One region of the Shewanella sp. MMG014 genome, then DNA from elsewhere that is predicted to be linked to it. Evidence: predicted binding sites of a transcription regulator. Region 1 holds the regulator's gene; each other region holds the start of a gene.
What was found. The regulator LexA, encoded in region 1, represses DNA repair genes until DNA is damaged. The targets are predictions, from matches to a motif close to TACTGTATNNNNATACAGTA.

Region 1 (4,297 bases):
CATTGATAACCACTTCAAGGTGTCCTTCAACAGGGCCCATGACTAACGGACTGCCTACTAACGCAGGGAATGCGCCAGGTAAACCTGTACCAGCGGCTTGGTGACATGCAGCACAGCTGCTGAGATAAACTTGCTCACCCATTGCCATCAGTTCATCCATAGATAAGTCATCCATAACAACGTCAGGTGTTGCTTCTTCAACGACGTCAGCAACCACTTGTTCTACCTCAGGTTGTGTCGCTGGTAATTCAGCAGGCAAAGTGACAGGCGTTGGCTTATCACTTGCTGAACTTGCATCGCTAGGTGCCCCACCAGAGTTCACATCTGCAGCTTGAACCACATCACCAGAATCATTACCCCAAGCGTTTCGCTCGTAGGTCACAACAGCTGCAATTTCTGTTGCAGTAAGCTGTTTCGCGAAGGCTTGCATGGCAGTACCAGGCTGGCCGTTGACGACAATATCAATGTGGCCAGCAACTGACCCTTTAATGATTGGGCTGCCGATAAGAGACGGGAATACACCAGGTAGTCCTGCACCATTTGGTTGGTGACAAGCGGCACATCGGCCCATGTAAACTTGTTCACCTTGAGCCATCAACTCATCAAAGGTCAGGGTTTGCGACAGTGACGCTTCAGCCGCGGCTTTTGCATCAGCAGTGAGTTGTTTTTGATCTTTTAGCCATTGCTCAAAGTCTGCTTCAGAAACGGCTTCAACTACCACCGGCATGAATCCGTGGTCTTTACCACACAACTCAGCACATTGGCCTCGGTAGGTACCAACCTTATCAATCTTGGTCCAAGCTTCATTAATAAAACCTGGGTTAGCATCTTTTTTCACCGCAAATGCAGGAACCCACCAAGAGTGAATCACATCATCTGAAGTCATTAAAAAGCGTACTTTACGATTGATTGGCAGAACGAGGGGCTTATCGACTTCAAGTAGGTAAGTTTCAGTTTTCGTTTCTGTCCCAGTAATTTGATCGGCAGGGGTGGAAAGTAAACTGTAAAACTCGACGTCTTCATTAAAATAGCTGTAATGCCATTTCCATTGAGAGCCGGTTACTTTAATAGTTAACTCCGCATCACTTGGGTCTTCCATAGCAATGAGGGTTTTTGTGGCAGGAATTGCCATACCAATGAGGATAAGAAACGGCACGACAGTCCATGCTATTTCCACTTTGGTACTATCATGGAAATCAGCAGGTACTGCACCCTTTGATTTTCTATGATAAATCATGGAGTAAATCATGATTCCAAATACCACAACACCAATAGCACAACAGATATAAAGAATGATCATATGGAGGTCGTAAACCTTACCACTGATCTCTGTTACCCCTTGGGTCATGTTAAGCGGCATATCAGCCGCTGCAAGCGGCACTGCAAAAAACAGCACCATTAATCCATACAACAATCGCTTCACAAGACTACTCCTCTGCCAATTGCGATTTGCAATAACAACAAGGAAAAGTCACACAGTAATACTCTGCTCTATGCAAACTTTTCTATTCCCGAAAAAGTTTGATCACTTCAAAGTACACGGTGGCAGTGAGTATTAATACTCGATTATTCTATTGGGTTTTGGTGGCCACACTTGTACCTAATACTGAACTTTTCAATTCTTAAATTGACGCTTTTTATTCAAGGCTTTCTATACCGCATGGTACCAGCACAATCTTTACAGCGTTTTATCACTTATGTTCATTTTTACCACTAAGAGAGGTCAATAAATGTTACTCCCTTGTTAACTACATTACTTGGAGATTAAATATTGATCAAGATCACTTTATCATCTAATTTGCTGAAAAAAGGCGCAAAAAAAAGCCCGTCACCGAAATGAAGGGCTTTTTTAGCAAATAGACTTTAGTGAAATGCAGATAAATTCAATTGGGTTGCAGTCACAGGATTACTGGCGTTTAATTGGTCATCACGTAAGTGAGTATTTACATCTTCGATAATGACACCTTGTGCTAAGGCGCTTTTAGCGACTAATTGAATGCGGCGATTATCACGAGCATCTAATGGGGTTGTCCATGTAATCACTGCGCTGGATGTACCACTTGTGAGTGCTTTTTCCATTGCCCACAGTGTTTCGACTTCATCTTTAGTGTGAACCAGTAATACACGGTCCATTCTGACATTGGCGTTCGCTAGAATTTGTTTGTAACCAATGTGAGGCGGGTTAATCAGTACAATCCATCGCCCTTGTTGACTTAATACGGCTAACTGGCCGCATAGCTGAGTTAATTCAGTTAACCCTTGGTTAGCTGTTTGTTTGGTTTCGATACCTTGCTTTACTGGCGCAGCTGCTGATGCCATGTCCATCCATAAACCTGGGTGACGTGGTGCATTACCTATTAATGTGTTCATAACCAACCTCCATTACGGATAACGCCAACAGCGAGCCCTTCAATCGTAAGGCTTTGGCATGTTAAATCGACTTTTATCGGCGAGTACTGCTCGTTTTCTGCATGCAGATAAACAACGTTGCCTTTCTTTTCAAAACGCTTCACGGTGACATCATCATCAACACGGGCAACAACGACTTGACCATTTTTAGCTTGCTGCATTTTGTGAACCGCTAATAAGTCGCCTTCAATAATGCCAATATCCTTCATACTGTCGCCACGAACACGTAGTAAGAAATTAGCATTGGGTTTAAACATTTCAGGATCAACTTGAAAGTATTGTTCAACATGTTCTAGCGCCAAAATTGGTTCACCAGCCGCAACCTGACCAATCAGTGGTAAGCCTTCTTCAACTTCCTCTTCTTCTTGGACCATACGGATACCGCGAGAGGTACCTGGAATAATTTCAATGCAACCTTTTTTAGCGAGTGCTTTTAAATGTTCTTCTGCAGCATTAGCACTTTTAAAGCCTAATCTAGTGGCAATTTCTGCACGAGTTGGTGGCATACCTGTCTCGGCAATATTGCATTTAATTAATTCTAGAATTTCAGCTTGTCGTGGCGTTAAAGGTCTCATGTTGATTCCTGTTTTTTTATACAGTGACTGTCATTATATACAGTATCTTTGGTCGCGCAAGTATTAACCAACATTTTTTGCTGATAAAGCAATAGATATGAATTTTTATCGAAGTTTCTAGTTATTTAAAGTTCATTAAATCAGTAGTTTATTGTTTTTATAGGGGCTGGTAAATTAGTGTGTTTTATTATTGATGACTCAAGTGAATAAGCCAAAAAGTACTGGATACCGTCTATTTATACAGTACTGTACCTAAATGTTTTGCTACTTACTAAGTGATTGATACTTGATGTTAGAACCAACAAAACTTGCTACTTAAATGTTAACTAGATTTACCGAGGTTAGTGTAACTGAATGATATTCTGGTATCCTATGCGCAATAAATCGTTGTTGATAATGCGAAGACCCATGCTAAAACCAGATTCTATCATTGCTAAATCATTACGTTGGATTCAGAAATTAATGGTACACAGTGTTGTTGTGCCTGAAGATCCGTTCGCTGACCTTAACTTAGATCCTGACAAGCCAGTGGTCTATGTGATGAAAACGGAGTCGCTGAGTGATATTGCTGCCTTACATGAAATGACAGCTAAATATAACTTGCCAAGTCCGTATGAACGGTTAGATGTTGATGGTTTCAATACCCCTAGAATTGTGTGTGTGGAAGGGCGTAAACCCTTGTTTGGTAAGCGCCATAGTAGCGATAAATTTGTAGCAAACTTTACTAAGTTGCTCGAATTACACCAAAAGAACAAAGAACTCGACATCCAGCTTGTGCCTGTAAGCCTATATTGGGGGCGTATCCCAGGTAAAGAAGATGACACCATGACCGCTGCGGTTTTTGAGCGTGAAAACCCAACATGGTTACGTAAATGGTTAATGATTCTATTTTTAGGTCGCCATAACTTCATTCAATTTTCTAATGCCATGTCGCTGCGTTATATGGCTGATGAACACGGCACAGATGTCAGTATTGCGCATAAGCTTATCCGTGTGGCTCGTGTGCATTTTCGCCGACAACGTAAGGTGATGACGGGGCCTCAGCTTCCTAATCGTCAAGCGATGTTCAATTCACTGTTAAAGTCAGAATCCATCAAGCGTGCCATTCAAGAAGAAGCCGTTAACAAAAAAATTCCCGAAGAAAAGGCACGTGAAAAAGCCATTGAGTACCTTGATGAAATCGCGGCAGACTATTCGGATAACTTGATTCGTATTGCTGAGCGTTTCTTAACTTGGCTTTGGAACAAGTTATACAGTGGTATTAGCATCAAGAGTGCGGAGCAAGTTCGTAAACTGCATCATGATGGTCATGA
Region 2 (4,297 bases), on a different contig from region 1:
TTTGTCTATGCTTCTGCCTTCATGTGCACTGTCCATATAATCGATACCGATTTGGGTTTCCCACTTATCACTCAACGCTAGATCCAACCAAAGATGCCCTCCTGTAGTCTCACGGCGCACATTGGTACCAGCATTTACTCCTTGATCAAATTGATCCATGATGTGATCGTTTTCATTGGAATAAAATTGAAATTCGACGTTGTTTAACCATGATGAGTTAATGTCTCGTTTCGCCAAAAGTGTTAGGTTTTCATTGTCAATTTGGCGTGCTTTATTTGCTCTGTCTGCATATTCAGCTTCACCACTTGAACTGCCATAGGCCAATTCAACAACGGTATCTTCATCTGGTGTCCATCCAAGCGCCACATTGACATTACTGCGATCATAACTTGATTGTATTGTGTTTCCATCGCCATCTTCATAGTGATCGCTTTTGGATTTATTCATATCAAAGTCAATATAATGCGTCTCAGTGCCAGCTTTCATTTCAACCAAATAGTCTTTTCGGCCAAAGCTGCCGCCTGTCATACTCAATCGGCCTTCCATGTCTTTTTCTACAAAGCTATGGCGCTCTTTTTCAAATAAAACGGTTCCGGCTGAGCCCACTGGACCATATTTAACCGTTTGCGGTCCTTTAATGACAGTAATGGCGTCATAGGCTTCAGGATAAATATATGCGGTTGGAGGATCCATACGGCCACCGCAGGTACCGTAAACATGTTGGCCGTCATCAACAATACTGACCCGTGATCCCCCCATTCCTCGCAAAGAAGGGTCGCCACCAGCGCCGCCCTTACGACTAATGCTAAAGCCTGGTATCGTTTTCAAGAAACCTGCGCCATCGTATGCAGGTAAAGGTAAGCGAGGTTTTTTGGGATCGGTAGTAACCTTAGATGGCTCTTTCATTAATTCACCCGTGACAACGATATAATCATCGCATTGTTCACCATCACAGGTCTTTGTAGTATGATCTGCTATTGCCAAGTTTGGCGTTAAAGATGCCGCAATCAGCGCAGCTAAAATTGAAGTATTAAATTTCATTACAACGTCCATTTATTATTTATCTATGAACGTTTTCGCAGATTAATTCGCTTTGCTCAATCAGAAGCGTAGACAGTGCGACAATCTGTCACAGGCTAATTTGATGCGAATCACACTACTGATTTTAAAGTGCTTTTATTTGATATCGTTGCCGCAAAAAATATCCTTAAAAGAGATATGAATCTGGCATGATTTAATTGCTTACATTCACTAGATAAATACAGTCTTATCCCCACTTTATTTATTCGTAATCGCTTATTTAGTCATGTTGAAATAGCGGTTTAATTTTCATCCCGATATTTATATAATTACGATTATTTTTTAAGCCCATTGAGCCCATGGAAGGTATTCATTGAAAAAGCTATTTGTGTTGTTGGTCCTTTACGCCGCTTACCAACACTGGAATCAATCACCGGTCGAGCCTATCCGTGCCACCTATGCCGCCAGTAATGAAGTTATTATGTATGCAACAGCTTGGTGCAAGTACTGCCAAAAGGCACGTATCTTTTTTGACGATAATGGCATTGCTTATCAAGAGTTTGATATTGAGAAATCTTTCGCTGCTAATGAACGTTATCAAGCATTAAACGGCCAAGGGATCCCTTTATTGCAAGTTAATGGCACGCTTATCAGGGGCTTTAATCAGGATAAAATAGTCTCTTCACTGCATTAACAATTTACTTAGCACCTTGTTAAATAAGGGCATTGCTAAATAAATATACCCGGTCACCAATTGTGGTGACCGGGTATATTTTTATTCGTATGGTCATTGCTACCGATATTGATGAAAAACCATTAACTAGTTATTACTAGCATAGTGAACACACTGGTTTTGCACTGCTGTGGTTTTTAATAACTGAGTGAATTGCGCCTTGTTGCCATCGGCTTTTTGCTCTTTTATTAAGGTTTCCATATGCGTAGCTTGGCTCACAACCTTTTCCATCGCAATTTGCCTTGCTTGTTGTTCTGTCTGACCTGTTAATACTAATTGCTCAACTAGGTTAGAATAGTTCTCGTAAACCATGCCTTTATAAAAGTCTGCTTCTGACGCTAACGGTGTATGCGAGTAAATTATTGAGCAGCTTACAGCGCTATCGATATTGGCAATAGATTGGTCTATTTGAATGACCACAGATTGCTGAGTTGAAAAACTGGCATTAGCAGCCACTGAAAATAAACTGAATGCAATAAATGCAGTAATCGTTTTTAACTTTTTCATACTCACTCCGATTTAATCAATTATGTGCCCGGTTAATTGACACTATCTTATCCATCTCACTAACTCATTAGTTACCATTTCGCGCCTCATTGAGACAAAGAACAACTAGAAGGCACATATTTCATATTATTAAGCGACAGTAAATAATCATTATCTGACTGTTATAGTAATGAATTTTGCTAAACCTAAGCTGAACAGAAAGTTAACTTCTCAAGCTGGCAGTATTTTCTACAACTTGACCTGTTTATTTATCAAGTCGCTATACCTATTACTCACTTATCAATATGACCTCTGTCGCTCATAGCTAAAGTCCGTTCACAAAACGCACGCTTCGTTCAAAAAGCCGCCAAAACTAGATAAATTATTGCCAATTTTACGGGGAGCACTATAATACTGTATAAATATACAGTTATTTTTTGTGATGTGAGATTTATGAATGTGATCCCTATTTTTGCCAGTGCTGGCATTACAGGTTTTGAGTCCCCAGCTGCTGAATATCGACAGCTACCACTCAGTTTAGATGAGCTACTGATTGAACACCCAAGCGCAACATTTATTGGTCAAGCCAGCGGCGACTCAATGGAAAAGATAGGGATTTTTGATAAAGACATTTTGATAGTCGATCGTCATGTTACTGTGGAAAATCACGATGTTATTGTGGCGAATTATAATGGCTGCTTCGTCTGCAAATTAATTGATACTCAGCGGCGATTATTGTTATCAGCGAATGACAATCACCATAGTGTACTGATTCAAGAACATGACAGCTTTACTGTTGAAGGTGTGGTGATCCGTTCAATACGTTGTCATCGTCAAAGTCCAATATTGTCGGGTCGTTAACCCATGTATGCCTTAGTCGATGCCAACTCTTTTTATTGCAGCGCAGAGCAAGTGTTTAGGCCTGAATGGCGTGGACGCCCTATTGTTGTCCTATCCAATAATGACGGCTGTATTGTCGCGGCCAACCGTCAAGCTAAAGCATTAGGCATTGGTAAATTTGGCCCTTACTTTGAAGTTAAACATCAATGTGAAAAACTAGGGATTATTGCACTTTCTTCTAATTATGAGCTTTATGCCTCTTTGTCTCATAACATGATGGATGTCATTGGTCGCTTCGCCCCCGAACAGCACATATACAGTATTGATGAATCTTTTCTCTCTTTTAAGCGTAGTTACCCAGCAATTCCATGTTTAAGCCATCACGCCTCTCTTATTCGCAGAGCGGTATGGAAAGAAACGCGTTTAGCGGTTTGTGTTGGCATTGGCGAAACCTTAACACTCGCTAAAGTAGCCAACCACGCAGCCAAAAAGCTTGCTGGGTATGACGGTGTTTGCTGCATCGAGTCCGATGAAGAGCGCCGCGCTATTCTAGCAAACATGAAAGCCACCGATGTCTGGGGGATCGGCTCAAGAATAGGTAAGAAACTCCAGGCAATGGGGATTCATACTGCTTTAGCATTAGCGAACTTACAGCCTGGAATCGCCCGTAAAAATTTTAGTATTGAAATAGAACGTACGGTGCGAGAGCTCAATGGCGAGCAATGTAAAGGATGGGATAGCGCAAGAGCTGATAAGCAGCAAATTTTTTCCACCCGCAGTGTTGGCCAGCGGATCACTGATAGAGAATCTTTGCTGCAAGCCCTGAGTAAACATGCAGCCATCGCTGCCGCCAAAGCAAGGCTGCAAGGTTCAGCAGCCAGTAGTCTCCTTATTTTTGCCAAAAACTCTCCATACGATGAGCAACCTTCCGGTTTTAAATACCATTATCGTTGTGCATTTCCGACCAATGACACATGCGAACTCATTAGTTATGCAACAGCCATAGGGAGTCAGTTATTTAATCCAAATACACGGTATTATAAAATTGGCATTGGTCTTATTGACCTTTCTCCGGTACAGCATTTACAGGGAGATTTATTTACTCCAGCCAAAGATCCGACACTCATGCAGGTTTGCGATAAGCTTAACCAGCGCTATGGCACTGACTCAATATTTGTTGCCGCCCAAGGGATTACTGGAAAATGGCATATGCGCAGA
Region 3 (4,297 bases), on a different contig from region 1:
TAACTGTCATATCATGTGCTAGTTGCTCTCCTAGTTTGTTGATATCTTTTACTTGATGCTTTTCACCCAACCACACAAATGTTGAGTCTGTATCACCATAAATAACCTTATAACCCAATTCTTCAATCCAAACTTTCGTTTGTTTCATAATTTGATGGCCACGCATTGTGATAGAACTTGCCAGTTTAGCGTCATGAAAAACGCACCCTTTTGAGCCTAAAACGCCATATAAAGAGTTCATGATAATTTTAATTGCTTGAGAAAGAGGTTTATCATTATCTTGTTTTGCTTTTTCTCTTTGCAGAGAAAGACTAGCAATAAGACCAGGTAAAATTGCATTATGACGATTAAACTTAGCTTCCAAAAAGCCGTCAACATCATCTTCTAAAGGGTTAAATTTTGCTTCAACAAGACTTTTAGGGTCAATTAAGAAGGTACGTATTATTGAAGGGTACAAACTTTTAAAATCGAGGACTAATACATCTTTATAAAAGCCTGGAATGGAGTCCATAACATAGCCACCTGGAGATTCTAAACCATTGCTGGCTGCTCTCGCTGGTGCAACAAATCCACTTCTATGAAGATGCGGTAAGTACAAGTTATTAAATGCAGCGACCGAGGCACCTACTCGCCCAAACTCAAAACCCGTTAATTTTGCTCTTTCTAATGCAAAAGCCAGTAATTGAGTCTTTTTAAAGATATCCCACACTAACCTACAATCAGTTAAGTTATAAAAAGCTAATGCTTGTTTGTTGTGCTCAAAAAGGTGACATATTTCTTGCCCACGATTTTCAACATGATCAATGGCTTTGCCTTCGTTTAATAGGTGCTGAGAAACATGCTCTAGTGAATAACGCTCGAATTGATAAAAAGCCGCTTTTATCCAATCAATACCATCAAGTACAACCCGTCCAGGCAGCGATAGTGTCTCAGGACGATACTTATCTTCCACCTTCCAAGTCAGCGCTTGTTCATCGCGACCGATTAATAATGCTATTTGATGTATTTGACAACGCTTATACAGTAGCGCCAAATCAAAGGTCACCACCGCCCAGCCAATAATGACATCAGGGTCATACTCTTTGAACCAAGTTATCAGAGCTTTAATTAATGAGACTTCATCGCTCACCCAGAGAATGTCATCATCGCTTAATTTGTCGCAATCAAACTTTTTGTTATCTATTGATTCAGACTCTCCTACCATGATGACTTTCTGATAAAGGTCGGTTTGCTCATCTAGCGCTGAATGTGAACCATATAAACCAACAGAATACAGTTCACCAGTTGGGCTGCATTCAAAATCTAAAGACACCATTGAGACAGGCACATTAACTTCTGTTCTTCTGGCTTTGCTTGCTAAGTAAGTGTGAGTCCTTGGATGGTTATCAGTGTTATACGGCAGCTGTGATAAAGGAGCACTAATGGCAAATTCAGCTTGTAATGCTATAAATCTTTCTATTAAAAAACGTTGTTCAGGTCTAATATCTGCTTCATAAATTTCAATACCAGCGTCATTAGCAATGCGCAGCACCTGTTTTAACATCGTTGTTGATTTTACATAAACACAAGAAACATCTTCGAAATTAAAACTTTTTAGGCTTACCGGCTCAATTCTTATACCAGTACTAAAATGACTTAAAATGAACTCAGAATCTATCTGCTTACAAAAGCAAATAACATCAGACTGCTCCACCTCAATGATTGCAGGACCATCAGCTGTTTTTATAAAATACTGCAATAGTAATCGGCCATGTCGATAAATGGCGTGTCGGGTGAGTACGAGCCCTTTTAGGGTGTTTTTTTGCAATTGAGTGTCCATGGATTAACAAGATTACTTTACATATTGAGTGTGATTAACTGAATAAGGTCATAGCCATAGATATTCATAACATCTAAGATCGAGCCCTTCATTATCCGATTTGAATCCTGTCGCTAAAAGTCTTCGCTTAGCTTTTAGCTAGATTATATATTTCGAACAACTAAAATCACTGTTATTATGTACAGCATATAACAGCTAATACAGAATTAGTAAGTAAAGATTGCTAATGGACCCTACATGCTAACGGATCATATCAAAACCCAGATCCGCACTATCTATAAAGATATTGCGACTGCGATGCCAAATTTTCGTTCTCGCAGAGAGCAAAATTTTATGGTGGCAGAAATATCAAAAACCCTAGCTGGTGACTATGATAAACAACGACGCATTATGGTTTGTGAAGCAGGAACCGGTATTGGTAAATCCCTTTCTTATATTCTCGGTACGATTCCATTAGCTTTGGCAAGTAAGAAAAAGGTCTGTATCGCGACAGCAACAGTAGCCTTGCAGGAGCAGTTATTGCATAAGGATTTACCTTTCTTTTTGCAACAATCTGGCGTTGATTTTAAATTCGGTTTAGTTAAAGGCCGCCAGCGTTACGTATGTTTAGCTAAACTCGCTGCCATGATAGGTCCTGAAGACACATCTCAGATGGCAATGTGGCAAACTAAACCAGATCAAAGTCAAATAGATCTCCTCAAAGCCCTACATCAAGATTTTAACGACAATAAGTGGAACGGCGAGATTGATACATTAAAAAAGCCTATTCCTGACTTTTTATGGCAGCAAATTTGCTGTGATAAGCACAGTTGTCATCGCCAAATGTCGAGCCATCATCACTGCCCTTTTCATAAAGCTCGTGAAGATGTCGAGACCTGGGATGTACTTATTGTTAATCACAGTTTGCTGTTTGCCGATCTAGAGTTAGGCGGTGGCGTGATTTTGCCAGAACCTGAAGACATGTTTTATGTCATCGATGAGGCTCATCACTTGCCGACGGTAGCAAGAGATTTTTCAAGTGCTCAAGCAACATTGAGGGGGGCGAGTGATTGGCTTGAAAAGGCGTCAAAGACCTGCTCCAAACTTCAAAATCAACTTAAAACCACTCATATTATTGCCCCAGTGCAAGCAATGCTCGATCACATTGACGATTTAGTGACTCAGCTTAATCAAGTTGCCCATTTTTGCGACACACAGCCTAAACTTTTTGCCAACCCAGAAACGCGTTTACGATTCGAAAATGGAAAGCTTCCAGAGTCTTTACTAATACAAGCAGAAAACTTAGCAACTACATCAAATCTTGCAGTAAAACAATTTACCAAGATCCAAAGTGTACTGAATGAAGCTATCAAAGATGGTGAACTACCAAAGCATCAATCAGAAGCTGCTTTATCAGAGGCCGGCTTTATACTGCAAAGGTTAGAAAATCTCGCAAAACTCTGGAAAATGCTCGCAAAAGAGGATTCCAAAAAAGGGGCGCCAATGGCTCGCTGGGCAGAGCTCATTACCGGTAAACAACAAGATTACCTATTTTGCGCATCTCCAATTGAGGTCGGTTTTATGCTTGAGCATATGCTCTGGCAAAAAGCTGCAGGCGTTATATTGTGTAGCGCAACATTAAGAGCCTTAAATAATTTCAATCATTTCGCTCACCAAGTCGGGTTGTCCCTAAATGATGGTAGTCGTTTTTTAGCCTTGTTATCACCCTTTGATTATCAAAATAATGCGACATTGTTTATTCCACAAATGGAAAATGAGCCCACTGAAGATGCTTTTACAGATGAACTAGCAGAACAAGTTATCGCACTCGTAGAAGATGAAATGGCGACATTAGTACTGTTTGCCTCATATTGGCAAATGGAAAAAGTAACAGATAAAGTCAATGGTAAAATAGCCAAAGACCAGCTGTTTGTGCAAGGAACCATGCCAAGGCAACAAATTTTAGAGCAACACAAGCTCCGCTGTGACCAAGGTAAGCCCAGTATTATTTTCGGTACAGGAAGTTTTTCAGAAGGGTTAGATTTACCCGGTGATTACCTTACCAATCTGATTATTACCAAATTACCCTTTGCAGTGCCAACTTCACCAGTTGAACAAGCGCATGCAGAATACATTAAGAGTAAAGGTGGTAATCCATTTTTACAGCTCACCATTCCAGATGCATCACGCAAATTGATCCAAAGTTGTGGTAGATTACTCCGTAAAGAAGATGATTATGGTCGCGTCACCATTTTAGATAGGCGTCTTATTACTAAGCGTTATGGTAAATCATTACTTGATGCCCTTCCGCCATTTCGTAAAGTTATAGAATAGGTATTTATTTGGAATTTCTGTTAGATCCTAGCCATTGGGCGTTTTTGGCTGTTATTGGATTAGTCGCTGGCTTTATTGATGCCGTAGTAGGAGGTGGTGGATTGTTATCAATTCCTGCACTACTGACTATGGGCATTCCACCTCATTTAGCCTTAGGCACAAATA

Region 2: J8L86_RS03305 (S24 family peptidase) is a predicted target of LexA. The motif match lies at 2,652-2,671, and genes of this name have one in related genera.
Region 3: dinG (ATP-dependent DNA helicase DinG) is a predicted target of LexA. The motif match lies at 1,987-2,006, and genes of this name have one in related genera.

The regions. Positions count from the first base shown of each region.
Region 1 is NZ_JAGJDZ010000005.1:210,522-214,818, reverse strand. Features, by position in the region: gene coxB (cytochrome c oxidase subunit II) at 1-1,423, opposite strand, end outside; gene J8L86_RS10230 (SulA-like leucine-rich domain-containing protein) at 1,864-2,370, opposite strand; gene lexA (transcriptional repressor LexA) at 2,367-2,984, opposite strand; gene plsB (glycerol-3-phosphate 1-O-acyltransferase PlsB) at 3,393-4,297, shown strand, end outside.
Region 2 is NZ_JAGJDZ010000002.1:66,524-70,820, forward strand. Features, by position in the region: gene J8L86_RS03290 (TonB-dependent copper receptor) at 1-1,041, opposite strand, end outside; gene J8L86_RS03295 (glutaredoxin family protein) at 1,394-1,714, shown strand; gene J8L86_RS03300 (hypothetical protein) at 1,841-2,260, opposite strand; gene J8L86_RS03305 (S24 family peptidase) at 2,693-3,100, shown strand; gene J8L86_RS03310 (Y-family DNA polymerase) at 3,104-4,297, shown strand, end outside.
Region 3 is NZ_JAGJDZ010000001.1:153,109-157,405, forward strand. Features, by position in the region: gene J8L86_RS00635 (DNA polymerase II) at 1-1,819, opposite strand, end outside; gene dinG (ATP-dependent DNA helicase DinG) at 2,057-4,132, shown strand; gene J8L86_RS00645 (TSUP family transporter) at 4,141-4,297, shown strand, end outside.